Regions from separate parts of the Marinomonas algicola genome, predicted to be linked through region 1. Evidence: predicted binding sites of a transcription regulator. Region 1 holds the regulator's gene; each other region holds the start of a gene.
What was found. Region 1 encodes LexA, which represses DNA repair genes until DNA is damaged. Its sites were predicted from a motif close to TACTGTNTANNTANACAGTA; they were not measured.
Positions count from the first base shown of each region.

Region 1 (7,828 bases):
TGAAATACCAGATAAATGGGATAAAACTACAGAATCTATTGACTCATGTGCCTATCGCTTGCATCGAGTGAAAGAAAAGAAGTCTATAACAAGCGTTATTCGTTTATTGCCAAAAGAAATTTGGAAGTATGACCTTGTATGTGATGGCTGGTGGTCAAGTGAGCCAATTGAAATCAGCGAGCAATCCATTAACCATTTAAGGCAAATAGGTACGAGCATCGATAGTATTGAAGTATCCTCAAATTCCATTACCTGTTTTTGGCAAGAACGTGCAAGCAAAGAGGATGTTGCAACTTTGGCTTCTTTGCTCAATGAATTAAAAGAAGTTATTTAGGTGTTTGCGTTTTACCATCAAGAAGCACGTCGTCAGATGCTTCGTCAAAATCCAAAACCAAGTCGGCAATCAGCTCTTCCGGATTGTCTGCGTTTTGAATGGCAACGACTTGAGGGGTAAGAATCGCTTTTATCTGGCTGTTGATGTATTCAATGGCTTGATGCCTCTCTGGGCGGTCTATAGAGGTCGCTTTTAAGTGAGACATGATAACGCTATACAAAGACTGTGCTACTCTCATATCTCCACTGGTGTAATTGTTGTTCGCTTGAACCAGTTGTCGGTTAAGTTGCAACCATAGATTTAACCATCTGATATAGTCATAGCATGCTTTATAGTGAGAATGACTAATGCGTCCTTTTCGGCGCATGTAAAGTAGTAATTTAGCCACCTTTGTTAGGCGTTCTTTGTATTTACTTTTTTCTTGAAAACTATAAGAGTGCGGTGTTGTTGTGAATTGAGCTAAATCGGCATCGCGTTCCTGTTCTCCTTTGGCAATTCTTAACTCAATCTCATCAGGATGGTCGCTGTGATTCATTAGATCGCGCAATGTGTCAAAGTAAAAATCATACAGCACATCTGTTACGATAGCGTCCGTATTGATATTTTTAAGGCCTGTTATATGGTGTTGTACACGGTCGGCTCGATTGAGGAGTTGCAGCTGTTTGAAGCGGCGCTCAGTCAGCTCTCTTTCTTTCTGATGCGCGCGCGTGCCAACGATTACTGATATCAAAACAATAACAAATAAAATGGCAATCGTAATAATTTGTAGTAACGGCATGATTGTCCTTAGATGATTTATTGAGTATGTTAAAAAAGAAAAAGGTAATTTGGCAAATAATAATGTGCGAAACAATACAGTGATAGCTTGTTATATAAAAGAGGTTTGCTTAATATCAGCGCCCCGAGCGAATAAATTACGCAATTGTATTGATTCGGAGATGCATTCTAATATAAGGCTTATATAGCACAATGGGAAAATCACTGGTTATCGTAGAGTCGCCAGCAAAGGCGAAGACCATCAATAAATACTTAGGGAGCGACTACGTCGTTAAATCGAGTGTAGGTCATATCCGTGACTTGCCTACAGGGAAAACGGCCACATCTACCCCTCAAGAGCGTGCAAAGCAAGCTGCATTAACGCGTAAAATGAGCGCCGAAGAGAAGGCTGAATATCGTCATAAAAAATCTCGCCAGCAACTTATCAATCGTATGGGGGTAAATCCTGAGAACAATTGGGAAGCGAAATACGAAATATTGCCAGGCAAAGAAAAGGTTGTTGACGAATTAAGACGATTAGCAAAAAATGCTGACACTATTTACCTCGCAACCGATTTGGATAGGGAGGGTGAAGCCATTGCTTGGCACCTTCGCGAGGCCATTGGTGGTGATGATTCACGCTACAAGCGTGTTGTTTTTAACGAAATTACTAAAAACGCTATTACCCAGGCTTTTGAATCCCCATCTGAATTGGATATTGATCGAGTTAACGCCCAACAAGCTAGACGCTTTTTAGACCGAGTTGTTGGCTTTATGGTCTCTCCACTTCTTTGGTCCAAAGTCGCTCGAGGGTTATCAGCGGGTCGTGTTCAATCTGTTGCTGTACGCTTGATTGTTGAGAGAGAGCAAGAGATCCGAGCCTTTATTCCTGAAGAGTTTTGGGAATTAGACGCAAAGTTAACAACACCTTTAAATACTTCCTTAACGTTTGAGACAACAAAATACAAAGGTAGTGAGTATCGCCCTTCGAGTGAGCAAGAGTCTCAGGAGCATGTTGATAGATTGCAAAAAGCGTCATTTAAGGTTGCTAAGCGTGAGGATAAACCAACGTCAAGTAAGCCATCGGCCCCTTTTATTACTTCTACGCTACAGCAATCTGCAAGCACACGATTAGGATTTGGTGTTAAGAAGACCATGATGCTTGCTCAGCGTTTATATGAAGGTGGTTACATTACCTATATGCGTACAGATTCAACGAACTTAAGTGCAGAAGCTGTTGATAATCTACGCGAATATATCTTACAAAATTTTGGTAAAGAGTATCTTCCTGAAGAAGCGATTCGTTATTCGAGCAAAGAGGGGGCTCAAGAGGCGCATGAAGCCATTCGTCCTTCAGATGTTTCGATAACATCAAACGAACTGCTTGGGATGGATAAAGATGCTCACAGGCTATACGATTTAATTCGTAATCAGTTTATGGCGTGTCAAATGCCTCCTGCCCAGTACACCTCAACCACGATTACCTTGTTGGTGGATGATTATGAGTTGAAAGCGCGAGGCAGAATTTTACGCTTTGATGGTTACACTCGCGTCATGGCCGCCATCGGTAAAAAAGCAGAAGACAGTATTTTACCAGACATCGAGCCGGGTGAAATGCTTACCTTGGTTGATCTATTACCAGAACAGCATTTTACGAAACCAACGGCTCGTTTTAGTGAAGCAAGCTTAGTAAAAGAGTTGGAAAAGCGTGGTATTGGTCGACCATCTACTTATGCATCGATTATTTCTACTATCCAAGATCGTGGTTATGCTCGTGTTGAAAATAGACGTTTTTACGCCGAAAAAATGGGGGATATTGTCACTGAGCGTTTAGTCGATAGTTTCCACACCCTGATGAATTTCAGCTTCACGGCGCAAATGGAAGAGCAGCTTGATGATATAGCGGAAGGGCGAGAAGATTGGATCAAGGCGCTTAATGCTTTTTACACCAGTTTCAATGAAACCCTCAGGAAAGCTGAAGACCCAGATACTGGTATGATGCCAAATGAGCCAACACCAACCAATATAGAGTGTCCTACGTGTTCTAGGCCGATGCAAATTCGCACCGCGAGTACCGGTGTATTCTTGTCTTGTTCTGGTTATGTACTTCCGCCTAAAGAACGTTGTAAAGCCACAATTAATTTAACGCGCGGGGAAGAAGCGGTTGCGCTTTATGATGAGGAAGCTGAGTCAAAAGCACTTATAACGAAACGTCGTTGCTCAATCTGTAGCTCAGCAATGGACAGTTATTTGGTGGATGAACAAAGAAAACTTCATGTTTGTGGTAATAATCCAGCTTGTAGTGGCTATGAGATAGAGCATGGTGCATTTAAAATTAAGGGTTATGATGGCCCTGTTCTTGAATGTGATAAGTGCGAATCTGAGATGCAATTAAAAAATGGCCGCTTTGGGAAATATTTTGGTTGTACCAATGAAGAATGTAAAAATACTCGCAAGCTCTTGAAGAGCGGTGAAGCGGCTCCACCGAAGATGGATCCGGTCCCTATGCCTGATTTGATTTGCCTAAAAGTTGAAGATCATTATGTTCTAAGAGATGGCGCAACAGGCCTGTTTTTAGCGGCGAGCCAATTTCCTAAAAAGAGAGAAACAAGAGCGCCGCTTGTTGCAGAACTTTTGCCCTACATGGACCAAATTGATTCTAAGTATCATTTCTTTTCTGATGCACCGGTTGCCGACTCAGAAGGCCGCCCAGCGGTCATTCGTTATAGTCGTAAAACAAAAGAACAATACGTTATGACAGAAGAGAATGGTAAGCCTACTGGTTGGAAAGCGTTTTATGTGGGTAATAAGTGGGTGATTGAAGAGGGTAAAAAAACGAAATGAGCAACCCAAGTGAAGCGAGTGTGACAAATCAAAGGTTAGATGTTGCACGTCGCTTCTTAAATATGAAAAATGAAGCGGCTGAGTTTTGGATGGAAAGAGCGTATGAGTACTCTGCTCTTTTTCATCTCAAGAGTGCGTTAAACGGTTTGTTGCAAGAAGTTTGTGCAAATTATTCGTTAAAAAAAGAAGCGGATCTTTGTGTTCTTTTGGGTGCGGCAAAAGAAAAAGGTATGTCAATTCCTGTATTACAGGAGCTAAATGCTTTATCATCCGACCCCATTAGTTGGCTTACCTTGATGGAAAAAGACTATAATGTCGCTTTAGAGTGTCATTCTAAGTCGCCAACCGTTGTTTCAAGTAATGTTATAGTGAGTAGTCAAAGCTTAGAAAGTTCGATAACATTCTATTTAAAGTCAATATCTGATCTCGTATTGAGATATAGAGAAGAGTCCGCAGAGTATTAAGAATGAATGAAGCTTATTTAGAAATTGTTGAATTAGATAACGGTGATATTGTATTGCGCCCAGTAAATACAGAGGAAAATGAAACTTCAGAGCCGTTAGCTGTGTTAACTATTTCCGATGATACCAAGGCTTTTTTGCAGAACCGGTATTTCGACCTTGCAAAATGTATGTTTCATGCTGGAATTGATTTTGTCTACTCTGAAGACTTTAGTGACATGCCTGAAGACGATCAAGATATGCTCGATGAGTTTGAGACGAATTTGAGCGTGCCTTCAACTCTGCATTAGTATTCCTGCTTGCCCTTCACAAATACCTATTTATGAAGGGCAATAATGAAACGTATAGCTTGATGGAACTTATATATTTTGCCTGATAACGCCGACTGAAATCCCCTCAATAGCAAATTCAGTACTTTCTAAATCAACATGTATGTCGTTAAACTCTTCATTTTCTGCGATCAGGTGGACAATTTTTCCCTCTTGCTCGAAGCGTTTTACGGTAACTTCATCATCAATTCTAGCAACAACGACTTGACCATTTTTCACAGATTCTGTTTTATGTACGGCAATTAAATCACCATCTAAAATACCGATGTCTTTCATGCTCATCCCTGTAACGGATAAAAAATAATCTGCTTTGGGGTAAAACATCTCAGGAGGGATTTGAACATAAGAAGAAACATTCTCTTGAGCTAATATTGGGTAGCCAGCGGCCACTTTACCTATAATAGGTAATCCGAGCTCCGAAGGAGGGGCTTCTGGACTTTCTTCTATCAAACGCAATCCTCGAGACGCACCAGGTAAAATTTCGATAGCACCTTTTTTGCATAATGCTTTAAGATGCTCCTCGGCGGCATTAGGAGATTTAAATCCCAAATGCCTCGCTATTTCTGCTCGCGTTGGCGGAAAGCCATTTACAGAAATAAATTCGCGTATCATGTCCATTACTTCGGATTGTCTTTTTGTTAATTTAATCATAAGGCATCTGGTTGTTTGTACAGTTACTGTTATTATATACAGCTTTTAAAGATGTTCTCAATTAAATAATGCTATCAGATGAATTAAAGTCAAAAATACATGCTGCCTACAGGGCATCGTTGGCCGCCAAAGGTCATAAGCCGCGCTTAGGTCAGAAGCAAATGATTGCGACGATCGCGCGTACTTTGGGCAACATTATGCAGGGCTCAGAAGGTGAGCGCTTGGGTGAAAAGCATGTCGCTGTCGTCGAGGCTGGGACAGGAACAGGTAAAACCCTTTCTTACTGTTTATCGGCCATTCCTATTGCTAAATCAAATGAGAAAAAATTAATTATTTCTACAGCGACCGTAGCGCTGCAGGAACAAATTCTCCATAAAGAGCTGCCAGACCTGTTAAAGCATACGGAATACAACTTTAGTTACACCTTAGCGAAAGGAAGAGGTCGATACTTGTGCTTGAACCAGCTTGAAAGTTTTTTAGATGCCGAAAACCAAGTTATGGATGACATGTTCGCGGGTCTATTTGAACAACACCTTCAATCTGGTGATGTTAACTCGGTTCTCTATCAGGAAATGGACGAACACATTAAATCCGGTGACTGGAACGGTGATAAAGATAATTGGGAGGGTATTTTACGAGATGAGGATTGGAGAAGGGTGACCACAGATCATCAACAATGCACAAATCGTAATTGCGCAAACTTTTCAGCTTGCCCATTTTATAAAGCTAGGGCTGAAATTGAAACCGCCGATGTCATCGTCGCTAACCATGACTTAGTGTTAGCCGATTTATCATTGGGAGGTGGCGCTATTTTAACGGACCCAAGTGAGACTATATATGTGTTTGATGAAGGCCATCATCTTCCAGAAAAAGCCATAAATCACTTCCGTCATGAGCTGCGTTTGCAACAGAGTATTCAGTGGCTGAGACAGCTTGAAAAGAACTTGGTGAATCTTAAACAAGAATTGACTGATGAAATCAGCTTAACGGGTCAGATTTTATTGAAAATACCGCAGCAGATTCAAACTCTGGTTAATTTTATTCAATACGCCCAACAAGGACTTGCGCCATTTATTGCAGAAAAAAACCTAGACAGCGACAACACTGTTTATCGATTTGAATTTGGTGTTATACCTGAAGAATTGAGACAATTAGCTTACAGTCTTCAAACTGGTTTTCAAAAATTATTTAATAGCATTGAAAGCATTCAGGACGAGTGTAAAAAAGTAAAGCAAAATGAAGGAATGGGTCTGACTCAAGAAGTGGCCGATACTTGGTTATCTATCTTGGGTGTTGTTCTTGCGCGTTTAGAACAAGCAAAAGGGCTTTGGCAGCTTTTTTCCCTTCAGGATGATTTAACGTATCCCCCGAATGCTCGATGGTTGAGTTTATCAGGCAGTGGAATGGAACAAGATATAGAGCTTGGTGGGTCTCCCATCTTAGCGGCTCATACGTTACGACAACAGCTTTGGGAAAAATGCTATGCTGCCGTAGTGACGTCGGCCACATTAACGGCATTAAATACGTTTCATCGATTTAATATGAGAAGTGGTGTGCCTTATGAAAGCGAATATTTAAGAGTACTAAGCCCTTTTGATTTTCCTAATAAAGGTCAGCTCATAATTCCAAAAATGACCTGTGAGCCAACACAAGTAGAGCAACATACGACGGCTATTGTTGAATATTTAAATGATAGTATTAACCAAGATGGTGCTAGCTTGGTCCTATTTTCTTCAAGAAAACAAATGGAGGAAGTATCCTTACGTCTTGGAGCGAAATTACAAGCTATCATGCTGGTTCAAGGTGAACAATCAAAGCGTATTATTCTTGAATCCCATAAGAAGAGCATTGATGCGGGTAAGGGGAGTTTGTTAATGGGATTAGCGAGTTTTGCTGAAGGGGTTGATTTGCCAGGTAAATATTTGACCCATGTGGTTATCGCAAAAATTCCATTTTCAGTACCCGATGACCCAGTTGACGCCACATTGGCTGAGTGGATTCAAAAAAGAGGCGGTAATCCGTTTATGGAAATCACTATACCTGATGCTTCATTGAGGCTTGTGCAAGCAACGGGTCGTTTACTGCGTAGTGAAAAAGATGAAGGTAAAGTATGTATTCTAGATCGAAGATTGGTATCAAAACGATACGGGCAACAATTAATTAATAGTTTACCTCCATATCGCTTGTCAGTGGAATAAACAATTGGATTGTCAATTTACGTTTAAAGTGGGTTAAAGGTGTCTAAATCTACGTCATTTAGGTACACTTATACCAAATCAAGTTATTCAAATCATTTATAAAGAAGCAAATAGATTCCAAATGGAAAAACAAACAGTAGATACCCCATCAAAGCCAAAAAGAAGCCGTAGAACTTATTCAAAACCAAGTAAAAAACCGACAAAATCCACTGAATCAAATCAAACTAATACAAAAGCTTGGTCTATTGAGGATTT
Region 1 covers NZ_CP061941.1:2,015,297-2,023,124, forward strand. The annotation lists gene IEZ33_RS09150 (hypothetical protein) at 1-334, shown strand, start outside; gene IEZ33_RS09155 (DNA topoisomerase I) at 327-1,112, opposite strand; gene topA (type I DNA topoisomerase) at 1,304-3,934, shown strand; gene IEZ33_RS09165 (DUF6586 family protein) at 3,931-4,398, shown strand; gene IEZ33_RS09170 (hypothetical protein) at 4,401-4,685, shown strand; gene lexA (transcriptional repressor LexA) at 4,755-5,375, opposite strand; gene dinG (ATP-dependent DNA helicase DinG) at 5,444-7,573, shown strand; gene IEZ33_RS09185 (DEAD/DEAH box helicase) at 7,695-7,828, shown strand, end outside.

Region 2 (7,828 bases), 320 kb from region 1:
GGAATAAGTCTTGCTGAAATACTCCATGTTCGTAGAAATCAGCCAACATGACACCGGCTTTCATATATCGATAACCAGCACGCCAAATACCTCTAAATATCACGTTGGTGACTTCCAATAAATCTCGAGTGTCGTCCGTTGGGTTTGGCAGTTCGACTGATAAAGTTTTTGAATAGAAAGGTTCGTTTTTAACATGTGGACTGGTACGTATAAACACACTCACGACTCTGCAAAGGCGTTTCTCCCCTCGTAATTTCTCGGCCGCGCGGGTTGTGTATTTAGCAATTGCTTCTCTTAGTTCTTGTTTTTCTGTCACCTTATGCCCAAACGATCGACTACAAATAATCTGCTGCTTTGTTGGTCGTACGCACTCCAGGTCTAAACAAGACACACCATTTAACTCACGAATCGTTCGCTCCAACACCACAGAAAACTCGCTCCGCATCGCCTTTGCATCCGCGTTAGCAAGATCCAACGCCGTATGGATCCCCCTCGCCTTTAGCTTTGCCATAGTTCGACGACCAACTCCCCACACATCGCCCACTTCCACCAAAGACAACAAGCGCTTTTGTCTATCAGGTTCCATCAAATCCACCACCGAACCGGTTGCCGGATACTTCTTCGCCGCATGGTTGGCCAACTTAGCCAAAGTCTTAGTTGGTGCAATACCAATACCGACCGTAATACCTGTCCATTGATCGACCTTCGCTTTCACCTTTTTACCAAACGCCAGCAGATCCGTTACATGATCAACGCCGGTTAAATCCATAAACGCTTCATCAATGGAATACACCTCAACCCGTGGCGCCTCTTCTTCTAGTATCGTCATCACCCGATTCGACAAATCCGCATACAAAACATAATTCGACGAAAAACACACAATACCGTGCTGCCTTATCTCATCTTTAACTTGAAACATCGGCACGCCCATTTTCAGTCCCAGCACCTTTGCCTCCTTTGAACGCGCCACCACGCAACCGTCGTTATTCGACAACACAACAACAGGCGTATGTTTTAAATCTGGTCTGAACAGTTTCTCGCAACTCGCATAGAAGTTATTGCAATCCACCAAAGCAAAAACTGTTTGCATCAGCCACGCTCATACTTACGAATCACACTGGTTACTACACCAAAAACCTCGAACTCTGACTCTTCTGTTATCACAATGGCTTTATAAGCCTGATTTCTAGGACGAAGAAGTACATTCGGCTGTAACTCCAAGGTCTTTACTGTCATTTCTCCATGAATACAGGCAATTACGATATCACCATGACGAGCGGTTAATGACTTATCTACCAGCAGAACATCACCCGATAAGATACCAGCTTCAATCATGGAGTCACCTTGTGCACGAACATAGAACGTGGATGCAGGGTGAGAGACACAAAAGTCATTAAGGTCCAGCGTTCGCTCAACAAAATCTTGCGCCGGAGAAGGAAACCCAGCTGACACAGAATCAACATAAAGCGGAATTCGCAGACTATTTGCTGCGATAAACTCCGACGATTCAGATACACCTAAATATGTTACACGCATAATTCACCAAAATACTGTATATATATACAGTATACGTTTAGAGAGTACGAATAGCCAAGTTAATTCTCGCAAAAAGATAAATCCCAAACTCTAAGAGAAAAATTAGGGAAACAGCTCTAGGCAAACTGCCAGGATATCCCAGAGTTAGGGGCAGGCAGTCCATCAGGGCTATTGATTATGCTGATATTAGCCGGTTGAATAACTTGAATATTTGTTAAGCTCAATTGATAGGTTTACGAAATAACCTTTGTAATGGAAACTATTACAATCGACAATCCAAATACTCATAAAGCGAAAGAGCCTAGATAGAAATGAATGAACACCAGGAACTCATAAAAGCTCTGCATATAGCCCAAGAATTCGGTATTACTAGTATAAATCAGATAATTTTCTTTCTAGTAATAGCCAAGGAAAAAGAAGCGGCTCTTTCCGTTCTCGACCTAGCCTCTACTGACGATGCAACCTCAGCTGAATATAAATTTGCTTTAGGACAATTTCGAAAGCTTTCTTCAGGTAGTAAATATCGCTCTAATGATGGCCTAGGATTAGTAGAGTATGCAGACACAGGCCGCAACCGACGAATAAAACTGACAACAAAAGGCAAACAACTACTAAAGCTACTGGAAGATATAACATCATAAATATTCATACCTCTGCTTTCATTTAATACCCAAAACCCTCTTTACCGAACTCACTCAACTCCCCCCAATGAAAACGACCTTGCCAATTCGCCTCGTAATGTTCTTCTGGAAAATCATCCGGTGAATACCCTTGTTTAAAATTTTCCGCACACTGCTGAGCGTAGCGACGATTTTTTTCGCAACCTGGTGCTGCAGGTATGTACATAACATTCCCCCAATTTTGTTGATCCTTGACAGGGGCAACACCATGAATCAAGTCACAATGCCACCACACTGAATCTCCCGCTGTCAGATCCGGAATTAACGCTTTAGCGCGCAGCAGTAAACTGTGCCATTTTTCATCAATAGGGAGAACTCGATGTGACGAAACACCACATAATTCATCTTCTGCTACGTCATCCAGCAAAGGGCGTATCAGTAAATACGCCATCGCGGCAGGCAATGGAATGGTAAACAAAACTCCTTGATCATGTTTTATGTCACACAATGCTGTCCAACCTTGAAAGGTGCGGAACGCAGAACACTTAGTTGTCCCCCCTTCGTACTCGTTAACATCAGGACGATACGCTGCATCCCAAGGGTCATACAATTCGTATTGACCAGCCAGAATGTGACGAAATACCCGCTGATAAGCGGGCAATAACCAACGTTCCAATGCTCCAGAATCGGTATGAGGCCCAAGACCATTTGACGTTGTCCCCGGTGAACGGCGACGTACACGGTCAGGGTAAATATAGCTCACCGCTGGATCGAACCATCGCCGCCCTTCGGATTCAACTTTCCAAAAGCCATTCAAAAAGCATTGCACTTCATGCATGCGAGGACTTTGTCGAGCCTCCATTTGCGAAGGTGACCAATAAATGGGAAAAATCTCTGGTCTCGACGCACTCAATGTTCCAAAAAAATCATCGCCTGGGCCACGATATTGGTTGTCGAAATCATTTATCTCTACGTACTCCACCAAAGCCTCGTCCCACTGCTTAGCTTGTTCAGGTGAAAAATGCCCTCGAATAACAGCGCATCCCCGTTTTTTGATCAACGCTGTTATTGACTCTGGCACCGTTTGCCGATGAATTTGTTCGTAGGTTATTTCTGGCCAAACACTCTTTCCTTGAGCCTGACTGCGTTCGATGTCTTCAATCTCATTTTCTAAGTCCGCCATAATTTTCGCCATCAACGCAGGCACATCTCCGATTGACTCTCGCCATTTGACTTTCATTTCTCGTATGGACTGCTGCACATCACTTGGTAATACGCTATGCGAGGAATATGGGAGCTTTTTTATTGTTGTCATGACAAACCTCAGAATAAATAAGTAAAGTTTCCTAACTTGTTAAATCAGATTAACCTTGAGTAACCTTCAAGTAAAGTAAAATCTTTTTATCAACATCAAGGACAACCTCATTGCCAAAGACAATTGCACATAAACCTAGCAGTTTAGCGATAAATACCGACCGCGCCTTTATTGACTGTCTTCGCCATCAAGGCGTACTGTCCAGAGCCGCAATTGCTAGTCAAACAGGAATATCTAAGCCCACCATTTCAGAGTCAGCACAACGGCTTCTGGCACGCCAAGTGATTGTCGAATGCCACAAAAAGGACACCAAGTCATCCAAAAGACCATCGGTGTTGTACGAAATAAACAAACAACGTGGTGCATCACTCGCCATTGTGCTCGACGATGTTTCCATACAATTGACACTGTCCGACTTGCAAGGAAATGAATGTCAGTCACGCCACTTAACCTACTCTGAAGGACGAACTTCAGCCGAATATACAAGGGATTTACTGTCCGCCATCAAAGGAGTAATAACAAATACAACACCGCCTTTATTATCTATTGGCCTATCTGTTGCCGACCCTATTCATCCAAAAGATGGCAGTGTCGTGAAAATGCCCAACTCTCCGTTTCCAGTTGCCCAAGACATCAATTTTATCCAGCAACTTGAAAATGCATTTCATTGTTCGGTTGTAATCGACAACGATGTAAATTGGGCAACTCTGTCTGAACGAGAGATGACCCAATTGGACAACTTCATCTACGTATTTCTTGGACGAGGCATTGGCTGCGGACTGTTTTTTGAGCGCACTCTAATTCGAGGAGACAACGGCATGGCAGGAGAAATTGGCTATGTAACGCTAAAAAGCGGTAAGCATTTATTGGAAAGCCGCTATCAGGGGATGACAATCAATAACGCCCTATTAAAATCGGGAAATTTAGACAGGCAACTGGTTGAAGAAATAAATGAGGCAATTCGTTTAACGTGCCAAATAACACACCCCGAAACGTTGATATTAGGTGGGCCAATTGCCGCTGATCCTACAAGTTATTTTGCCATTGTCGCACAACTTAACAAGGCTCTACCAAACATAAACATTCAATTAAGTCAGGCTCCGGATAACGCGTCGTTAGCGGGAGCAGCAATAGGCGCACATCAACTGGCTTTGCTTTCGCTTGGATTAATTGATGGAGGCAATAACATTGCCCAACTGGGTTTTTATCGACTCTATGAACACGACACTGTGACCAAACTAGACTGATTTTAATTTGTTGCAAAAGCCGTTTTTCTTGAATAAATAGGGAGCCAACGGCTTTCAGCTTATGAAGGTCAACGAGCTAGTAGACTACCCCATCCTGCGACATACTAAACTATTGTATTTAGCTTAGGGAAGGTGCGAATAAGTCAGCTATTCAACAGTTGTGGATATAAAATTTCTTGTATTTTCAATTAGATAAATCAAGTGATCTCTTATTGAAATGACTTGTTCGCATTATCCCAAGCTTTTAGGTATTCGGATTGGCTGCTTATTTATTCTCAGATGCGGCATGGTCAACCCCGAAGATTAAAAGTGAATTTTCTCATGAGAAGAACGTGTTTACATCTTATATAACTATTCATGCTCTATCTGAATAAATTCAACCAAACTTGAAATATCACACTCGAAATAAATACAAAGCTTATCCAAATTATCGGTAACTGTATTATAGCCTTTCTGATTTGCCATTTTAGAGAGAGTGACCCTACTCACTCCAGTCTCTTCAGCAACTTCTCCAATTGTAATTCTTCTATCTTCGTCAAACGACTTTTTAGAAATTAAGTCTTTAATTTTAAACCTAAGCAAACCCACCACCACTCAAACGTTAAATATATTTAACAAAAAGACATTGACAGACATCAACCTACATTTTAGTATGTGTATATTGTTAAACATATTTAACAATATAGTTGAATCACTAAATAAAAGGACAATGACATGAACACATACCTTAGCACAGAACAGTTATCAGAGAGAATACATTACACAGCTCGCACTATTCGAAATGAGCTATTGGACTCATGCCTATTAGAAGGGCGCCACTATATTCGCCCGTTCAATAGAAGAAAAATTCTATTCATTTGGGAAGCAATTGAAGAAGACATGCTGGTTCAAGATGACAACTTAGCTATGGCTTATACAGAGGAGGCATAATTATGGCTAGTATCAATATTCGTAAAGAAACCAACACCCTTTATCTCGACTTTCGTTACATGGGGAAACGTTGTCGAGAACAAACTACCCTGAAACCCACCCTCGCAAACCGTAAGAAGCTCGAACGCACATTAGTTCAGATTGAGTCTGAGATTATAGCTGGAACCTTTCGTTACAGCGCTCATTTCCCAGATAGTAAATCCGCTAACAATTTTGATGATTTAGAATTAAAAACCCACCAGCCTGAAGACTGGAAACACCAGCAAAACCAGGTAGAGGTTACAATTTTTGAAGAGTTCATTGAAGGATGGATTGATCGAAATAAGGTTGCTTGGCGTCGCTCTCACATAGTTAATATTGAAAGTATTGTTACTAAGCACTATTTGCCTTTCTTTGGAAAAATGAAAGTCGACGACATCACTCGAAACGACATTCTTAAATTTCGAACCTCACTCGCCAAAGTTCCGGGTCGAAATGGAAAAGAAAGCCTAGCCAACACACGCATTAATAAGATTATTAATCCTCTAAAGCGCATATTTGAGGACGCCGCCGATGAATATAACTTTACCACGCCATACATTCGTATCAAACCACTTAAAAGCCCAAAAACAGATGCAAATCCCTTTACCATCGAAGAAGTAAATTTGATCCTCGATACCATGCGTATAGATTACCGTGATTACTTCCTAATCCGATTTTTTACAGGTATGCGCACTGGGGAAATTGATGGGCTGAAATGGAAGTATGTAGATTTTGATCATAAGGTAATCAAAATTCGAGAGACAATAGTTGCAGGTGAGGAAGACATAACCAAAACAGAGTCCTCTGTTCGTGATATTCATATGAGTACGCCAGTTTATAACGCTTTGATGCGTCAGAAAAAGCACTCAGAACATTTTGGAAAATTCGTATTTTGCAACCGCCATGGTGATGCAATTAAACATAACAATGTGACTCAGCGTATCTGGTATCCCCTTCTCAAACGCCTAAGATTGGAAAAACGACGCCCTTATCAAACCCGGCACACAGCGGCAACTTTGTGGCTGGCTGCTGGCGAATCACCTGAATGGATTGCTCGCCAAATGGGCCATGCCAATACTTCGATGCTTTTTCGAGTATATTCTCGCTACGTCCCTAACCTAACAAGAATGGATGGCTCAGCAATCGAAAAACTATTACAAAATAAGTTAGAGGTGAAATATGCATAGCTTAGATGCTCAGCCAAATTTGTCAGAGGCGACAACCTGCAAACGCTTTAAAGGCTGCTATCTATTAGAATCCGTGAAAGTAAAGATCACAGACACAGGATGGCCAGTACGCATTGCAACGATTAAAGATGTTCAAAACCAAAACTCTCTCGAACTTCGATTACTCGGAAGTAACTTTTTAGCTATTAACCACTTCGTGGGTGACTATGTGCAACTCGAAGCAGCCATAAAGCGCTATCGGAATGGTCAGTTCTTTTACTTGGCATGGTACGAGCCTGTTACTGGGCTTTTAATAAAACCAGTTATTCAAGGAAAGAATGCTGTACAACAGATAAGCCGAGAAGCCTGTTTACTAACTTTAAAACACCGGATTTTGTTTTTTCAATCAAAATCTGAACAGTCATTGTGTATTAGCATACTGACAAGCTTCAACCATCAACTGTCGATCTATGAACTACAGAACCTATGCAGCCAGCTTGCTCAATTAAACGACAATCAACTAGTCGTTGAACTGATACACCAAGTTGAAAAACAAAGTGATGACATAAGTACGACTGGGAAGCTATTAAATCAATTGAGCAATAAATTGCCATATCAAATTTGGGAGAAAAAGCTACTTGGCCTTTAACATCAACAGCCACTACATGAGTATCATGTAGTGGCTTTATTGAAAAAGCTTACTAATTTTTAGACGTTTCTACTCTCTAGCAAACTCAAGGAAGTCCAGTTCGATGAACTACGAAGCTCAGCGCAATTTAGAGAGTAGTGGACTTCGGAGTTGAATTCGCGGTTGACCTCTCGCCACCTACTTAACCATGAGTGGTGCACTTATTATCTTAATTTTCGCTCATTATCATTAGCCCTTAATCACTTTAATTACTCGCCAACTCGCAGTTCCTTTTTTGGGATCATTATCCCATATTTTTATAGCTTTTATAAACTCGCCATCATTTAGGCCATTTAATAAATATG
Region 2 covers NZ_CP061941.1:2,330,310-2,338,137, forward strand. The annotation lists gene umuC (translesion error-prone DNA polymerase V subunit UmuC) at 1-1,090, opposite strand, end outside; gene umuD (translesion error-prone DNA polymerase V autoproteolytic subunit) at 1,090-1,536, opposite strand; gene IEZ33_RS10620 (hypothetical protein) at 1,848-2,177, shown strand; gene IEZ33_RS10625 (YbiU family protein) at 2,200-3,471, opposite strand; gene IEZ33_RS10630 (ROK family transcriptional regulator) at 3,582-4,718, shown strand; gene IEZ33_RS10635 (helix-turn-helix domain-containing protein) at 5,070-5,300, opposite strand; gene IEZ33_RS10640 (hypothetical protein) at 5,433-5,648, shown strand; gene IEZ33_RS10645 (Arm DNA-binding domain-containing protein) at 5,651-6,856, shown strand; gene IEZ33_RS10650 (hypothetical protein) at 6,849-7,484, shown strand; gene IEZ33_RS10655 (hypothetical protein) at 7,713-7,828, opposite strand, start outside.
Region 2: the regulator LexA is predicted to act here: its motif matches at 1,549-1,568, upstream of umuD (translesion error-prone DNA polymerase V autoproteolytic subunit).

Region 3 (7,828 bases), 1.2 Mb from region 1:
AGTACAAAAGTGAAGAAAAGAATTACCTTTGATTAGAAGGTATTAAGTTGTTTGCATAGATAAGAGACGGTCTACTTTTTTCTAAGAAATTTTTTCACATACCAGCAACTTGCTGTTATTTGAAAATTATTGTCGTTGGCCCATTTTAACCCTGCTCTTACCAACCTCTCAGCAATACCCTGGCTTCGGAGTGTTTCAGGGACAAACGTGCTGTAAAAATCAACGTATGATGGCCCTAGGTCATTATCAACAATGAGCTTATATTTCAGTATCGCCATATCATTATCTTGTTCAAATTGAAAAAGTTGTTGCTCTGGAGAATGTTTCAACATAATCGACCTTTCTAATACCAAGTCTGAGTAACGACTGTGCTCAGATCAAGACCATTGCTCGAGATAATGAATGCCTCCTTTGCACAAAGGCCTCAACCATATAAAAGGCTCTACTCAATTTATAGAGCCTTTCGGTATAAAAGCGATCAATTGATCAATGGTTATGTCCACCAACGCCGTGAGCATGGCCATGAGAAATTTCTTCTTCTGTGGCATCACGAACGTCAACGATTTGAATCGAAAAACTTAAAGCTTTGCCTGATAGTGGATGGTTTAAATCTACTGTCGCATGTTTTAGACCAACCTTTACAACCGTTACTTGGCGCGCGCCTTTATCCGTTTGCACCATGGCAACCATGCCTGGTTTCCAACGCTTAGCACCTTGTAAGTGTTTTACTGGCACCTGCTGTTGACGGTCATCAAAACGTTCACCATACGCATCAACTGCGTCAACATCAACGTCAAACTCGTCCCCAGTTGTTTTGCCTTCCATCGCTTTTTCTAAACCAGGAATAACACTTCCATGACCAAACAAAAAAGCCGCAGGGTCTTTACCCGCCGATGTTTCAATCAATTCGCCTTCGCTACGCAATGTGTAGTGGAACTGCACCACTTTATTTTTTGAAATAGACATTTAATACCTTATTTTATGAATGTATGTTGTAGTGATATTATGTTTTTTTAAACAGAAAATGTCTGTTATTTTTCTTAGTAAAAAAGCAAATATCATGAACTTACGCCTTCCAAAGCAAATTTTGTAGGAAATCACTTACAAAGAAACACACCATATCCCTTACTTTTTTCACGCTTTTCTATAATAATGCTTTATAAGACATTGTATATCGCATCAATACAGATACTGAAAAGAGGTACTTTATGTTTTTCAGCAAAACAAAGAAGGCTAACGCTGTGGAGAGTAATCTTACAGAAAATACAGCCTTAATCGATTCTATTCAAAAAAACATGATGACAATTTCATTTTCACCTGATGGTAAGGTAATCGATGCAAGCGCACTTTTTCTAGAAGCGATAGGCTACACATTAACAGACATACAGGGACAGCATCATAGAATTTTTTGCAGTAAAGAGCACACACAGAATTCCGAATATAACGCATTTTGGCATGAGCTGAATCAAGGCAAAAAAGTATCAGGTACTTTTAAACAATATACGAAAGCAGGCAATCCCATCTGGCTAGAAGCCACTTACTTCCCTGTCGAAGCAGAAGGTAAAGTCACTCGCGTATTTAAGATAGCCAGCGATGTCACGAAAACAAAAACGGATCTAGATAATCAGCAATCTGTTTTAAATGCAATTGACCGATCTTTAGCGGTTATTGAATTTACGCCAGAAGGCGACATACTTCATGCCAATGAGAACTTTACCGCCACTATTGGCTATTCATTGAGCGATATAATAGGCAAACATCATAAACTGTTTTGCTACCAAGATTTCTATGACGAAAACCCAACCTTTTGGCAAGACTTAGCAAAAGGCGCTTTCAGATCCGGTCAATTCAAACGCAAGGACAAAAACGGTAATACATTATGGCTAGAAGCCACCTATAACCCAATCCTTGATAATAAAAATAATGTCATCAAAATCATTAAGTTTGCCAGCGACGTCACTGAAAGAGTAAATAAAGAGCTCGCCACTCGACATGTTACTGAAATCGCTCATTCTACGTCAGTAGAAACGGCTCAAGTTTCAGAAAAAGGTTCACTTGTTTTACAAAAAACCGTCGATATCGCCACGAAAATTTCAACCGATATCGATAACTCATCGATTTTAATTGATAAATTAAACGAACAGTCTGATGAAATTTCAAAAATAGTTACCACCATTAGCAGTATCGCAGATCAAACTAATTTACTTGCATTAAATGCCGCTATAGAAGCGGCACGTGCAGGAGAACAAGGTCGAGGCTTTGCTGTTGTTGCCGATGAAGTAAGGTCTTTAGCCGCTAGGACAAGTACTTCAACAGTGGAAATAGAGAATATGGTCAAACAGAATAGTCTATTAACTCGTGAAGCAAAAGAAAGTATGGTGCAGGTAAAAAACCAGTCAGATCAAAGCACAGAGTTGGTAAATGAAGCGTTCGGCATCATTGATGAAATACGTAAAGGAGCCGAAGACGTCTCTAAATCGGTATCCGACCTGCTCTAGTCCAGAAGTCACACCTTGATTAGGAAGTGGTTTTATTGTTAATCACTTCCAAACTCATCAATCCCCTTTCCACACAAGTTACCTCCAATTATAACGCTATTTTTAAACATGGGTTTAAATTGTAATAAAATGGTAACCAGCCGCTTATAGAGTCTTACGCACTATTAAAGGAGACTCTCTTATGAAAAAACAACGCGCCACTCTCGCTTTCACTCTTTCAGCGGCCGTCTTATTAACGGCTTGCAATACTAATGTGAACAACGAAGTCAATCAGGCAAAAGCTCAAGTAACAGAGACGGTAAAACAAGAATTAAAAAATACAGTTTTATTTGAGGCTCATCATGATGGTCGCCTCTATATTTTCGATAACTTTGCTGTTTATCAAGACTTTCTGGCTCTTGGTGAAACCTCTTATCGTAAAGTACGTATCGGAGAAGGTCCAAAAGGCGAAACCATTGTATTTGGCTTAACCAATGAAGATAAAAAGAAAACATCCGGCATTGCGTCTATCGACATGTACGATGGAAAGCTGAAAGGAGCCAGTGAATTTTACGGTGAAATGTACACCGAAGAAGGCCGCATTTACGTCTTTTCCTCTTTGGAAGAAATGACTCAAGCACGCTTAGTCGGCGAAGTACCTTTACGTTACACAGACATTGGTTCAGGACCAAAAGGTGAAACTGTCGTTTACGCACTTAACAGCGACAACAAGAAGAAAAAACCTGTTGCTTTGATTGCCAAATTTAAAGCAATCCATGCACTTCAAACACCGTAGACAGTTCTCTTCCAAACATAAATAAACGCCGTTATCTAAGCCTAGATAACGGCGTTTTACTCTTTGATACTTAATTTGTGATCAACCTCTGTTCTCGATCTCAGAACATAGACATCACTATCTCATCTTCATTAATAGTGATTTTTTTTACGACTAAAGCCGCCGATTCCTCTAAAGCCGAATGGTTCATCACGTAAACGGGGTTTTCAGAAAAATAACCGGATAATGCCACTTCAAAATCATCATGTAAGGGCCCTAAAGCGGAACGCAATAACTGATCATTAAAGCTTGAGCCATTAACCGCAATCTCTAATACCTTAGGATTGACCAAATAAATTTTTCCCTCGTCAATTCTCACGCCCGCTTGAATGAAGGGCGTCAAATCGGTGTTTATGGAAATGTCTCTTCCTAACATGGTTAATGTACCCGTCATATCTGTCGACAAACGAATTTTTGCAATCCCGCCCTCTTGCGCTGTCAGATCCACCGTCGCGCCTACGATAACCATATCAAGGGTGACTGTTTGCTCGCCCATGGCAACGAGAATACTCTGTTTAGGCTCATCCTTTATACGCTGAGCTATCTCGTCATTTAGTTTGACTTCACTTAAACGGTAGCTATTACATCCACTTAAAAGCACCGCTAATACGATCACAAATAAACAGTAGATTTTCTTCATACTTTTCTCTCAAAATAAGCCACCACAATCGGTTTTATTCGGACTCTGCTCACTACGATTCTATTGATTGGGGTTCTGAAACACCTTGCTGTCCACGTGCCTCTTGAAACCAATACATCATAAAATCTTCTGTCACTTTCTGCTCTATTTCTAGCGCTTCTTCTGTTGGGCAAAATAAGGACACGGTAAACACATTGTAGCCTTCGGCTGTTGTTGTAATTCGGACACTTGGCTCAGGACCTGAGATTGTAATATCTAAACGTTTTTCAATTAAACTGTTATAACGTATTGCAACCTCTTTAAAATGTTCGCTGTACTCTTTAATGCGTTTTAGTATTTGACCTTTCGCCTTAAATAAATTGACCTCGTCAGATTGGCGCGTAATTGAAAACACATGAGTCACGTAACGCCGAGTATAGTTTAAATTTTGCACGGTATGAGTCATAAGTAAACCATTCGGTATTACAGAAGTCCGACCCGTATATTGGTAACTACCTCCTGACATATCGACTTCAAAAAGAGTGGTTGTTAGCCAATCGCTGTCTGTCACCTCACCTTCAAAATGGCCTATTTTTACCCAGTCGCCCACTCGAAAAGGACGTGTACTGGCTTTATAAAAAGCTCCTACAATGCATTGAATAAACTCTTTTGTCGCTATGACCAAAGCCACCATAAAAGCAGCAATAGACAAGGCTAAGTTTTGCAGCTCTGAAAGCCAAATGAAAATCAATCCAACAACTAATACCATATTAAAAATATTATCAATGGTATTAATTTTCTGACGTTTTGAATCGTGCTCTAATTTTTTTGCATCACGAACTGCACGCTTTACATAAGAGCGAATAGCCAATGAAAGAACAACCCAAATAAGCGTTAATACAACTTGTGAATGCTCTTTAAAAAAAGTGAGATCAATCTGATTTAAATCAAAAACCATATTACCTATATCCTATTTTCAAGCGAGTCACTTTAACAACCATTAGGCTAATCAACAATTCAAATCAGCAAAGTATTATAAAAAACTGGACAAGAAAAGAAATAAAGCTGTATATTTATACAGTATAATTTATTAGGGGTGGATCATGCCTGTTATTACAAAATATGTTGTTGAACGCAATGGGGTAGAGAAAATGACTTTTTCTTCAAAAGCAGAAGCAGACGCTTATGACAAACTGCTGGATGTGTCTGATGAACTCTACCAGCTATTAGAAGAAAGTCAGATAATTGATAATGTCCAGATGCTCGAAAAGCTGTCTATGCATTTAGCTGAAAATAAAGACAGCTTACTCATTGCATTAGGAGCCAAAAAAAAGCCAGCGCCTAAGAAAATAAGTAAGGATAAGCCAAAAGCCAATGCCTTAAACGAAACAAAGAATTTGAAAGACATTGTTATCGAAACCGATGAAGAGGCCATGCTCAATACCGATGATATGATCGATATGGACCGTGACCTCGATGAAGGTATTATCGAATTAAATGATAGCGATGAAGCGGCCTAACATTTGCTCTATACCTGCAACACACATTATGCTGGTTAACTTGGTAAACTGAATAACCAAAGCAACCAGCATAAGCTGACACCCAAACTGATTGTTACTCCTACTCTAGGAGTCTTAACTGTAGGCAAAGCATCCGTTTTTAACACCTGCTTTTTTCCGAAAATCATGGCTTTTACTAACCTTTCTTTAAAACAAACTTCATGAACGATGACCGCACCTATATGCAATACCGAAAGTCCAATTAAGGCATTCGGTAAATAATGGTGTACATAAGAAAAAATAGAGAGCCATTCGTCAGTCGCATAATCATAAAACGGGCCATACCAAAAAATATCATCTGTTGAAAACAGGCCACTCACCACTTGCAGTACGAGTAACAAAATCAAAGCCATTACCATTAACCAACCTAATGGATTATGCCCCACTTCAGGAACTGTCTTTTTGTTAAACATGGAAGAGGTATAATGAAACACGTTTTTTATACTGGAACATGCTTGGTAGAAGCGGCCATAATGAGATCCTAAAAAACCATATAGAATACGAGCTACCAGCACGCCAGAAAGTACATAACCAAGATCTACATGTAACTCTAAATAGTCTCCTTCAGATTTGCCTGTTATTACTAATGCCGAAAACACAATGACCATTATCCAATGGAACACCCTAATCGGCCAATCCCAAACCAACTCACTTTTCATTACTTTCTCCGTGTTTGTATTCATTCACAATCTATAAGAGGGCGACAGTAAATCACCTTATTGTTTCAGATTCCAAATAGTAATCCAAAACATAATTTTTATTCCTTTTACTTCCGAATAATATAACCCCATGCTTACAAAATAATAACCATATACGAACTCAATACACATTCAAAAAGGCTCTCCTACTATGTGGATTCTCTCAACGTTAATGGCGGCTTGGTTTCAATCCATGAGAACAGCGCATCAGAACTCTCTCTCTAAAGAGTCTGGAACATTACATGCAACGCTAGCACGATCACTGTTTGGCCTTCCTTTTGTGTTTCTTTATGGTGTTTTTTGTTGGGTAATTTTAGGCGAAATTACGCTTCCCCCAACCCTATCATTTTATTTTTCAGCGCTTATTGGTGCGATAGCCCAAGTTGCAGCAACCTATTTAATGCTGACTCTTTTTAAGACTCAAAGCTATACGAGTGGCACCTTGTTTGCTAAAACAGAAGCTATAATGACGGCGCTATTAGGCTTATTCATCTTTGCGTCTGCGTTATCTTTTTCCGCTTGGGTCGGAATCGTTTTAGGCGTCATTGGCATTGTCATATTAAGCCTAAAAACCTCAATCAGTCTTGCTGGATTTTTTCAAAAAGGCGCATTACTTGGGTTAGCCAGTGGGCTGTGTTTTGCAATAACGTCGCTGTCGGTTACTTTCGCCAGCCATCAATTAGATGGGCATTTAGCAACGAGAGCCGCTTTAACTCTTATTTTAGTTTTAGCGATTCAATCTATTTTACTGTGGTCTATTCAGTCTTATATTGAAAAAAAACTCTTTAGCCCATTCACTAAAAATCTAAACGTAAGCACTAAAGTCGGTTTTTTTAGCGCCATAGGATCGATCGGTTGGTTTACGGCATTTGCATTGGCAAACCCGGCTTTAGTCAAAACGTTAGGGCAAATTGAAGTAATAGGCACACTCTACTATTCAAAATATCGCTTCTCTGAACAAATCAGCTTTAGAGAATGGGTCGGCGGAGGATTTATATTATCCAGCGTTATGATTGTCGCCTTATCAAGCTATTTTTAATGACCATTACAATAAGCTACAAAGTAAGCCTTTTTTTCCTATCCAAAACCGACCCTCAATCTTAAAATAAACTATAATATCCGTGTATTAAAACTATTTTTCACGTTCTCTATGAGGTTCATACTATGCCGTTTCCATCTAGAAATTTAAATTCAATTGATCGAGTGGTTCGTGGATTCATAGGCCTATCCGTTTGTCTTTTTACGTTTTTTTATGGTGAGTTTATCGGAGATTCATTAATTCGAGGGTTACTCTTCGTCTTTGGTGTCTTGAACCTAATCTCCTTTATTTCCTCATGGTGCCCTGTTTATCATTTAGTAAACCTAAGTACTTATAAAGAAAAAGATTAATTTCCATAATTAACCTTATCGATAGGTCGAAAAAGGACGCTTAATGCAATCCATAACGGCTCTTAAAAAAGATCCTTATTTTAAACTCAGATTGATTCTTGTTTGCCTAGGCGTTGCTATCGCCGTATCCATAATATACATAACAGTTGTTTATAAAATAGCTGTTGATATTGGTGAAACAACGGAATTTGATTCCATAAGAACAGAAGGCACGCATTTAGAATATGTTCTCAACACACACGCCTTAGGAG
Region 3 covers NZ_CP061941.1:824,184-832,011, reverse strand. The annotation lists gene IEZ33_RS03680 (DUF3820 family protein) at 1-36, shown strand, start outside; gene IEZ33_RS03675 (GNAT family N-acetyltransferase) at 72-332, opposite strand; gene IEZ33_RS03670 (FKBP-type peptidyl-prolyl cis-trans isomerase) at 487-966, opposite strand; gene IEZ33_RS20815 (methyl-accepting chemotaxis protein) at 1,209-2,498, shown strand; gene IEZ33_RS03660 (hypothetical protein) at 2,680-3,273, shown strand; gene IEZ33_RS03655 (DUF1439 domain-containing protein) at 3,374-3,952, opposite strand; gene IEZ33_RS03650 (mechanosensitive ion channel family protein) at 4,005-4,889, opposite strand; gene IEZ33_RS03645 (YebG family protein) at 5,035-5,451, shown strand; gene IEZ33_RS03640 (cytochrome b/b6 domain-containing protein) at 5,487-6,173, opposite strand; gene IEZ33_RS03635 (DMT family transporter) at 6,340-7,227, shown strand; gene IEZ33_RS03630 (YgaP family membrane protein) at 7,353-7,577, shown strand; gene IEZ33_RS03625 (putative bifunctional diguanylate cyclase/phosphodiesterase) at 7,621-7,828, shown strand, end outside.
Region 3: the regulator LexA is predicted to act here: its motif matches at 4,995-5,014, upstream of IEZ33_RS03645 (YebG family protein).

Region 4 (7,828 bases), 1.9 Mb from region 1:
AAATGCTTTTTTCCCTGATTTGGCGTTAAGTTCAGTCAAATTAGGTATTTTTGGTAAGTCGGTCCGTAATCCCGAAACACAACTCTTGAAGGCTGGTGAGCGAGTTGAGATATATCGAGAGTTGAAAATTGACCCGAAGCAAGCTCGGGCCAATCGTGCCGCCAAGGCTGGAAAGTAAACTTTGGATTAGAGTGGTGGGTCTATTTTAATTAAAACGCCATCTTTGAAGGTTAACGTCAGTTTGTTTAAATCGCTCTTTTTTGTTTTGTCTGTAGCGTAGGTAGAAGTGAACAGATATCGCCACTCATTGGATGTGAATTGATCGGTAATCATAGGTGTACCAATTAGGAACTTCACTTGAGGCTCCGTCATACCAATTTGTAATTGCGTAACATCTTCTTGTTTTAAGACATTTCCTTGAGGGACTGGCGTTTTATACGCATCTGGAAATAAGCTACATGCACTTAAAGAAAGGGCGAGGGTGAACGTGATGAGTGTTTTTTTCATTTGTTTAATCCTAATTTAGATCAACTAATGATAAAGTAATTTAAAATAAGTTCGAGTAGAGAATAGCCAATGACAAACGAAAATCAAGAATTGAAGAAAGCAGGCCTAAAAGTAACCTTACCTAGGGTAAAGATTTTACAAATCTTGGAAGGTTCAGAAGGTTCCCATTTAAGTGCTGATGATGTATACCGTAAGTTATTAGATCAGGGGGAGGATGTCGGTCTAGCCACTGTATATCGTGTACTGACTCAATTTGAAAGTGCTGGTTTGGTTATGCGCCATCATTTTGAAGCAGGAACGGCGGTATTTGAAATCGCTCAAGAAGAGCATCATGATCATATGATCTGTTTAGATACAGGTACCGTGATTGAGTTTTTTGATCCTATTATTGAGCAACGTCAAAAAGAAATTGCCGCTGAACACGGTTACGAAATCGAAGATCATAATTTGATTTTATACGTTAAGCCAAAATCGTAGAGCAGAGCAAACCTAGAACCACTGACTAGAATGATCTAGTAAGTGGTTTTTTTATTTATACAATGCATGTGGTTTATTGAAGGTGAACGTTACCAAGCATTTCTCTTGCATGGGCTAACGTTTGTTGAGTGAGTTCTAATCCTCCTAACAGACGAGCAATTTCTACGGTCCGGTCCTTTTTATGCAGCGTAGTGACTTGAGACGATGTGTGGTCTTGCTCGACTTGTTTTTGTACTAACAGGTGCTGGTGGCCTTGCGCTGCTACTTGCGCTAAATGGGTAACACAAAAAACCTGCCCTTTTGTACCTACGGAACGCAACATGCGCCCTACAACTTCTGCAATTCCTCCGCTGATACCAACATCAACCTCATCGAAAATAAGCGTTGGTATCGTTGATGTGCTCGCCGTGACGACTTGTATCCCTAAGCTGATCCGAGATAACTCACCTCCAGACGCTACTTTCCTTAAAGGTTGAGCGGGTTGTCCTGGGTTTGAAGCAATCATGTATTCAATCTCTTCGAAGCCATTTGCTGTGACTTCGTCTAAAGGATGGCAATGAATTTGAAACTGAGCATAAGGCATGCCTAGCCCATGAATCTGCTCTTCAACTTTTGTCGCTAGAACTTCCTTAGCTTTCATTCTTTGTTCTGTAAGCTCCGTTGCCATTTCTGTCAGGGCCTGATACGCCTTTTCTTCTTTTTCCTTTAATACGTCTAGATTTTCATTACTGCCGATGATGTCATTTAAATCGGCGGTAAGGGTTTCCTGTAATAAGACCAATTCTTCCGGTGTTGTTTTGTGTTTTCTGGCCGTGTCATAAATATCGCTGAGACGTTGTTCTACTTCATTTAGCCGTGCTGGGTCCTGCTCAAGTGTGTCTTGATAATGAGAAAGGCTATTGCACGCTTCTTCAATTTGAATAATGGCTTCATTCATTAAGTCGCAAGCGCTTTGTAAATGAGGCGTGCGCGTTTGAATACTAGAGGCCGTTAATAAGGCATGATTGAGCAAGGAGCGAATGTTGCTATCCTCTTCTTCAGCAAGTAGTAAGTTGGTTTGATAGACCTTCTGTTGCGCATCGGCAATTGTTGCCAAAAATTTTTGCTCTTCTTCCAATGCTTTTAATTCACCGCCTTTGAGATTCAAAACCTCTAACTCTTGCACTTGATAAGTTAATAATTGAATGCGGGATTCTTGATCTGTAGAGCGAGTTAGCCGTGCGTTTAGTTCGTCTCGCATTTTTTTCCAATCTTGATATTGGCTTTTTACTTTATGGCTTAGTGAATTTAGGCCGCCGAAAGCGTCAACTTGAACGCGTTGGGCGCTTTTTTTCAACAAAGACTGGTGTTCATGCTGTCCATGAATATCAATTAAATAGGCGCCAATGGTTTTTAAATCGGCTAATGCGCAAGGGCGATTATTGATATAGGCTTTTGACTTGCCTTCTTTTGTAATGATTCTTCGCAAAATACAATATTGATCAGACTCTAAATCTCGATCGTGTAGCCATTTAGTTGCATTGATATTATTGCTTACATCAAATGTGGCACTGATTTCGGCTTTTTTTTCACCATGTCTGACGACGCCACTGTCTGTTCTGGCGCCGAGACATAAAGATAAAGCATCCACCATTATCGACTTGCCCGCACCTGTTTCACCGGATATAACGGTCATTCCTTTACGCAATTCAAGTTCTAGGGATTCAACAATGGCAAAATTGGCAATAGCAATACTTGTCAGCATGGTGTTTTGCTCCATGAAAAAGGTGAGACTAATTCTGATTTCATTATATTTCAAATTACATGGTTATTTATACAGTAGTTGGTTGTTTTTTGACAAGTGTTTAAAGTGAAAATAAATTTATTTGGTCAGATTAAACCGCTTTTTTTTGACGTGATACGGTTTTATGATGGGTAATTTAAAGCCAATACGTTAAAACTCATGCGCTTTTAGTCATTAAATTATGCAATGCTATTTGCTATTTGCTATTTGCTTATTGATTGAGTGATATTTCTTCTCTCACTTGTTTTTTTAGTAATTTAATAAAGTTTGTTTCTATCTCTTTCAGACTAACTGTTTCCGGACTAACAAGGTAAATCTCTGTGACCGGAAAGTCATTATAGGGGGGCAAGGGCCATAATAATCCTTGACCGACATAGGGTGTGGCGCTGTCTATGGTCAAGGCTCCAAAGCCAATACCAGCAAGAATTAAGCGACGAATTTCCTCAACATTGGAAGATACAGCGACCAATTTCCCCCAGAATTGATGCTCATCCCGAAACTGGGCAATCGCATCTAATCCCTCTCCTGGTTGATCGCTTTCAAATGAGATATAAGCTCCACCTTTAAGGTCGTCTATAGATAGATCCGGTTTACCGAAGCAAGGATGATCTTTACCGCAGTAAAAGCCCATTTTTTCATACCCAATAAAATCAAAGCGAAGTCCTGTTTTAGCCATTTTTTTATTGCTTAAGCCAATGTGTAGAGCACCTTCGAGAACATGACTCACAATATCGGCGCTTGGGTGTGTATTGATATTGAAAATGACGTTCGGATAGAGAGCATGATACTTGGCTAAGGTTTTATCGAAGGCAGGGCATTGTAAGTGGCTGGCGATTTCAATGGTTATTTCACCTTGAACTGTGTCTTTTTGCTCTACAAATTGATCGGCCATATTGCCGATAACTCGGCTTGCCGCAGACGCATATTCATACACCCTCATACCTTGGAGTGTTAATGAGAAAAAGCCTTTTTTACGTAATATCAATGGCTTATCGAAGTGTTCTTCTAATCTTTTTAATGCATTACTGACACTAGGTTGACTTAACGAAAGCTTCCTGGCGGCCGCACTGATGCCACCTTCATTGACTATAACTAAAAAAGTGTAGAGGAGGTTCCAATCTAAGTTTCGAAGCAATCTATCTTTGGCTGACAGCATGGTTAAATTCCATAAATGTAAATAAGCATAGCGGTAGGCTATGTATAGCATATTTATTTATCATTTTTATAGTGTGGGGATTTTGACGATACTCGAAACGACTCCTCGCATCCTTTCTCTTATAAAGGGCTATGCGGATCATTCTTGTTGTAGAAGTAAGGAACTCAGTATGAAAAATGTTTTTTTGACCAGTGCCGTTCTCTCTTGTCTTTCGTTAACGGCGATGTCCGTTGTGGCTAGCGATACTTTACGAATCGGAACAGAAGGGGCTTACCCCCCATTTAATTATTATACAGCGGATGGCCAATTGGCTGGATTTGACATTGATATTGGTAAAGCGATTTGTCTGGAAATGAAGCGTGAGTGTAAGTTTGTTGCTCAAGATTGGGACGGTATCATTCCGGCTCTTTTAGCAAACAAGTACGATCTTGTATTAGCGTCAATGTTTATTACAGAGGCGCGTAAAGAGCAGGTTGCATTCAGTCAGCCTTATCAAGCTTCTGCGATGACGTTTGTGGCGGATAAATACGTTGCACTGACTGATGTGTCACCTGATGCCATGAAGGGAAAAATTATTGGGGCTCAAGGTTCTACTACTCAAGCTGAGTACCTACTCGCAAATTATCCTGAATCTGATGTGCGTTTATACCCAACACAAGACGCTGTTAATTTGGATTTGGTGAGCGGACGCATTGATGCTCAAGCGGGCGATATTATGCCTATGACGGATTGGTTGAACTCTGTCGATGGTGCTTGTTGCGAACGGGTTGGCGAAATGATCACGGACCCTGCTTACGTTGGTGACGGTGTTGGTATGGCGATGAGGAAGGGCGATAAGGCATTATTGAAAGACGTGAACCTTGCCTTAGCGGCGATTATTGCGAACGGCACCTATCAAAAAATTAATAAAAAATATTTCACTCTTAACCTGCTGACGTTGGAATAAATCTTTAGGTTATACGAATGCGTTTATTGTCGCGCGTCTTTCTATGGTTTTTTTTGAAGGGTGGCTTAAAACATGACAGGGTTCTCTGAAGCATTAGCACTTCTTAGTTTTGGTGATCAAGGGTGGGGTGATGAACTGCTCAAAGGTCTACTGATTACGTTATTGTTGGCTTGTTCTGCTCTCCCCTTTGGTTTGCTTTTGGGGGGCAGTGTGTCGGCAATGTCGATGAGTCAATCACGTTTAACAAGAAGTATAGCACTTCTGTTTACAACGGTTATTCGAGGGCTGCCTGAGCTGTTAACGCTGTTTATGATTTATCACGGTGTTGGCTTATTCATAAATCAACTGCTCGCCTGGTTCAGCCCCAATAATGGCTATTTTGACTTCAGTCCTTTTCTTGCTGGCGTGATCGCTCTGAGTTTGGTGTTTAGTGGTTATGCTGCAGAAGTGTTGCGTGGGGCGTGGCAGTCTATTGATAAAGGACAACGAGAAGCCGGTCAGTCTCTTGCTATGGGGAGGGTGCAAATTTTCTGGTTAATCGAGCGGCCACAAATTATTCGTTTGGCTCTGCCTGGACTTGGAAACCTTTGGATTAATTTAGTCAAGGATACAGCGTTAGTGTCTGTTATTGCGCTAGATGATTTGATGAGAATGACCAATATTGCTGTTGGTGCGACAAAAAAACCATTTTTGTTTTACCTCACTGTGTGCGCGCTTTATTGGCTGATTTGTATTTTGTTTGAGCGGGTATTGGCTCAGCTTGAGATTAGGGCCAATCGGGGCATGCAACCTCGTCATTAATAACACGACGGCTTAGGAGAATATTGTGCTTAATATTATTCAAAACTATGCACCTGTTTTCGTTGATGGGGCACTGTTAACATTAAAAATCACTTTTATTGCGGTGTTAATTGCCGCTATTTTTGCTTTGCCTATGGCGATATTGAGAACCAACCCTAGCCGCTATCTGAGAATTCCGATACAAGTGTATATCTCTTTTTTTCGTGGTACACCACTGATTGCTCAACTCTTCTTAGTGTATTACGGGTCAGGAGAATTTCGGCCTTTGTTAATGGATGCAGGCTTGTGGGGTTTCTTCAGAGATCCAGTAAATTGCGCCTTACTTACGTTTACTTTGAACTCCTTAGCTTACCAAACAGAAATTCTAAGAGGTGCTTTACAGTCAGTAAACCAAGGTGCTATCGAAGCGGGACGCGCGATGGGGATGCCTGCCTCCTTATTGTATAGACACATTATTTTGCCACTGGCTTACCGCATCGCGTTTCCAGCGTTAGGTAACGAATTCATTTTGATGTTAAAGGGTGGGGCGGTTGCAAGCGTGATTACTGTTATGGATTTGATGGGGCAAACTCGTCGAGTCTTTTCGCAAACATTTGATATTTCAACCTACTTTACAGCGGCCTGCTTGTATTTGTTGCTTACAACCTGCTTTGTTCTCTTGTGGAGACAACTGGAGCAGCATTTTAAACGACATCTAACTTACTCACAAAGTAAAGCTAAAGCCACTTTGAAAAGAGTGCGCTGAGCTAATTCAAATTTATTAACCCAATAACGATTATTAACAGGGCGATTTTCGCTTCTGGGAGATCGTTTGACCTAAAAAGGAAGGCAATCATGAACACCTTGATATTAAAAGCGCCATATTTGGTTTTCTTAGGTGATGCTAATGATCTATTAATGGCAAAAGTGGCGAAAGGCATTGCTCATTGGCGCCCTGAAAAGTGCGTAGCTCAGCTTAAGTTACCAGGGGCAAAGGCCGATTTAGGTTTGCCCGACCTCTCTATTCAGCAGGCGGCTGATGCCGGCGCAAAAACTTTTGTCATTGGTCTGGCCCCAATTGGAGGGACCTTGCCAGCAGAATGGATAGGTTTGCTTACGGAAGCCATGGAAGCGGGATTAGATATTGCCAGTGGTTTGCATATGCGATTGTGTGATATTCCCGAGCTGGTTGCGGCCGCCGAACGAACAGGGCAAAGCTTGTTTGATGTGAGAATACCAAAAGGGGAAATGGTATGTGGTACTGGCCTGCCGAGAAAAGGCAAACGATTGCTTAGTGTTGGGACAGATTGTTGTGTTGGTAAAATGTTCACAACTCTCGCCATTCATAAAGAAATGGAACGAAGAGGCCTAAATGTGTCCTTTCGAGCCACAGGTCAAACCGGCATTTTGATCGAAGGGAACGGTGTGCCAGTGGATGCGGTTGTGTCTGATTTTATTGCTGGCATGGTTGAAGCGCTTTCTCCTGATAACACCACAGATCATTGGGATATTATTGAAGGCCAAGGCTCATTATTTCATCCGGCCTACGCTGGCGTGAGTTTGGGATTGTTGCATGGTGCTCAAGCGGACGTGCTGATTGTTTGTCATGAAGCGGGACGTGATCAAATGGATTCTATGGACGGTTATTTAGTACCTGACCTAGAAACGGTAATTGCTACAAATTTAGCTATGGGCGCTTTAACCAACCCAAGTATTTCTCTTGGCGGGATTGCTTTAAATACAATGAATTTGTCAGAAGCTGACGCTCTACGTGAAATGGCTCGATTAGAAGTTCAATTTGGTGTGCCCGTTGTAGATCCTGTGCGCACGGGCGTTTCTTCAATCGTAAATAAATTGGAGACTCTATAATGCGTAAAATGAATATATATGTGGAAAAATGGCCACTGCATGAGCCTTTTATCATTTCTCGTATGGCGCCACAGCTAAACGGCGAAGTCGTTGTTGTCGAAATTGAGCAAAATGGCTTGATAGGTCGCGGAGAATGCGAGCGTATGGATGTCTTTGAACCAGCCTATCCAAATGTTGTAAAGATGATAGAAAGCGTTAAAACACACATTGAATCTGGACTTAATCGTTTAGATCTTCGTTCGCATTTACCTTCTGGAGCCGCCAGAAATGCAGTCGACTGCGCCTTATTCGAGTTAGAAGCCAAGCAGGC
Region 4 covers NZ_CP061941.1:3,960,540-3,968,367, reverse strand. The annotation lists gene IEZ33_RS18150 (RnfH family protein) at 1-178, shown strand, start outside; gene IEZ33_RS18145 (outer membrane protein assembly factor BamE) at 187-507, opposite strand; gene fur (ferric iron uptake transcriptional regulator) at 577-984, shown strand; gene recN (DNA repair protein RecN) at 1,058-2,728, opposite strand; gene IEZ33_RS18130 (LysR family transcriptional regulator) at 2,979-3,974, opposite strand; gene IEZ33_RS18125 (transporter substrate-binding domain-containing protein) at 4,093-4,869, shown strand; gene IEZ33_RS18120 (ABC transporter permease) at 4,942-5,670, shown strand; gene IEZ33_RS18115 (ABC transporter permease) at 5,696-6,415, shown strand; gene dgcN (N-acetyltransferase DgcN) at 6,505-7,518, shown strand; gene dgcA (N-acetyl-D-Glu racemase DgcA) at 7,518-7,828, shown strand, end outside.
Region 4: the regulator LexA is predicted to act here: its motif matches at 2,786-2,805, upstream of recN (DNA repair protein RecN).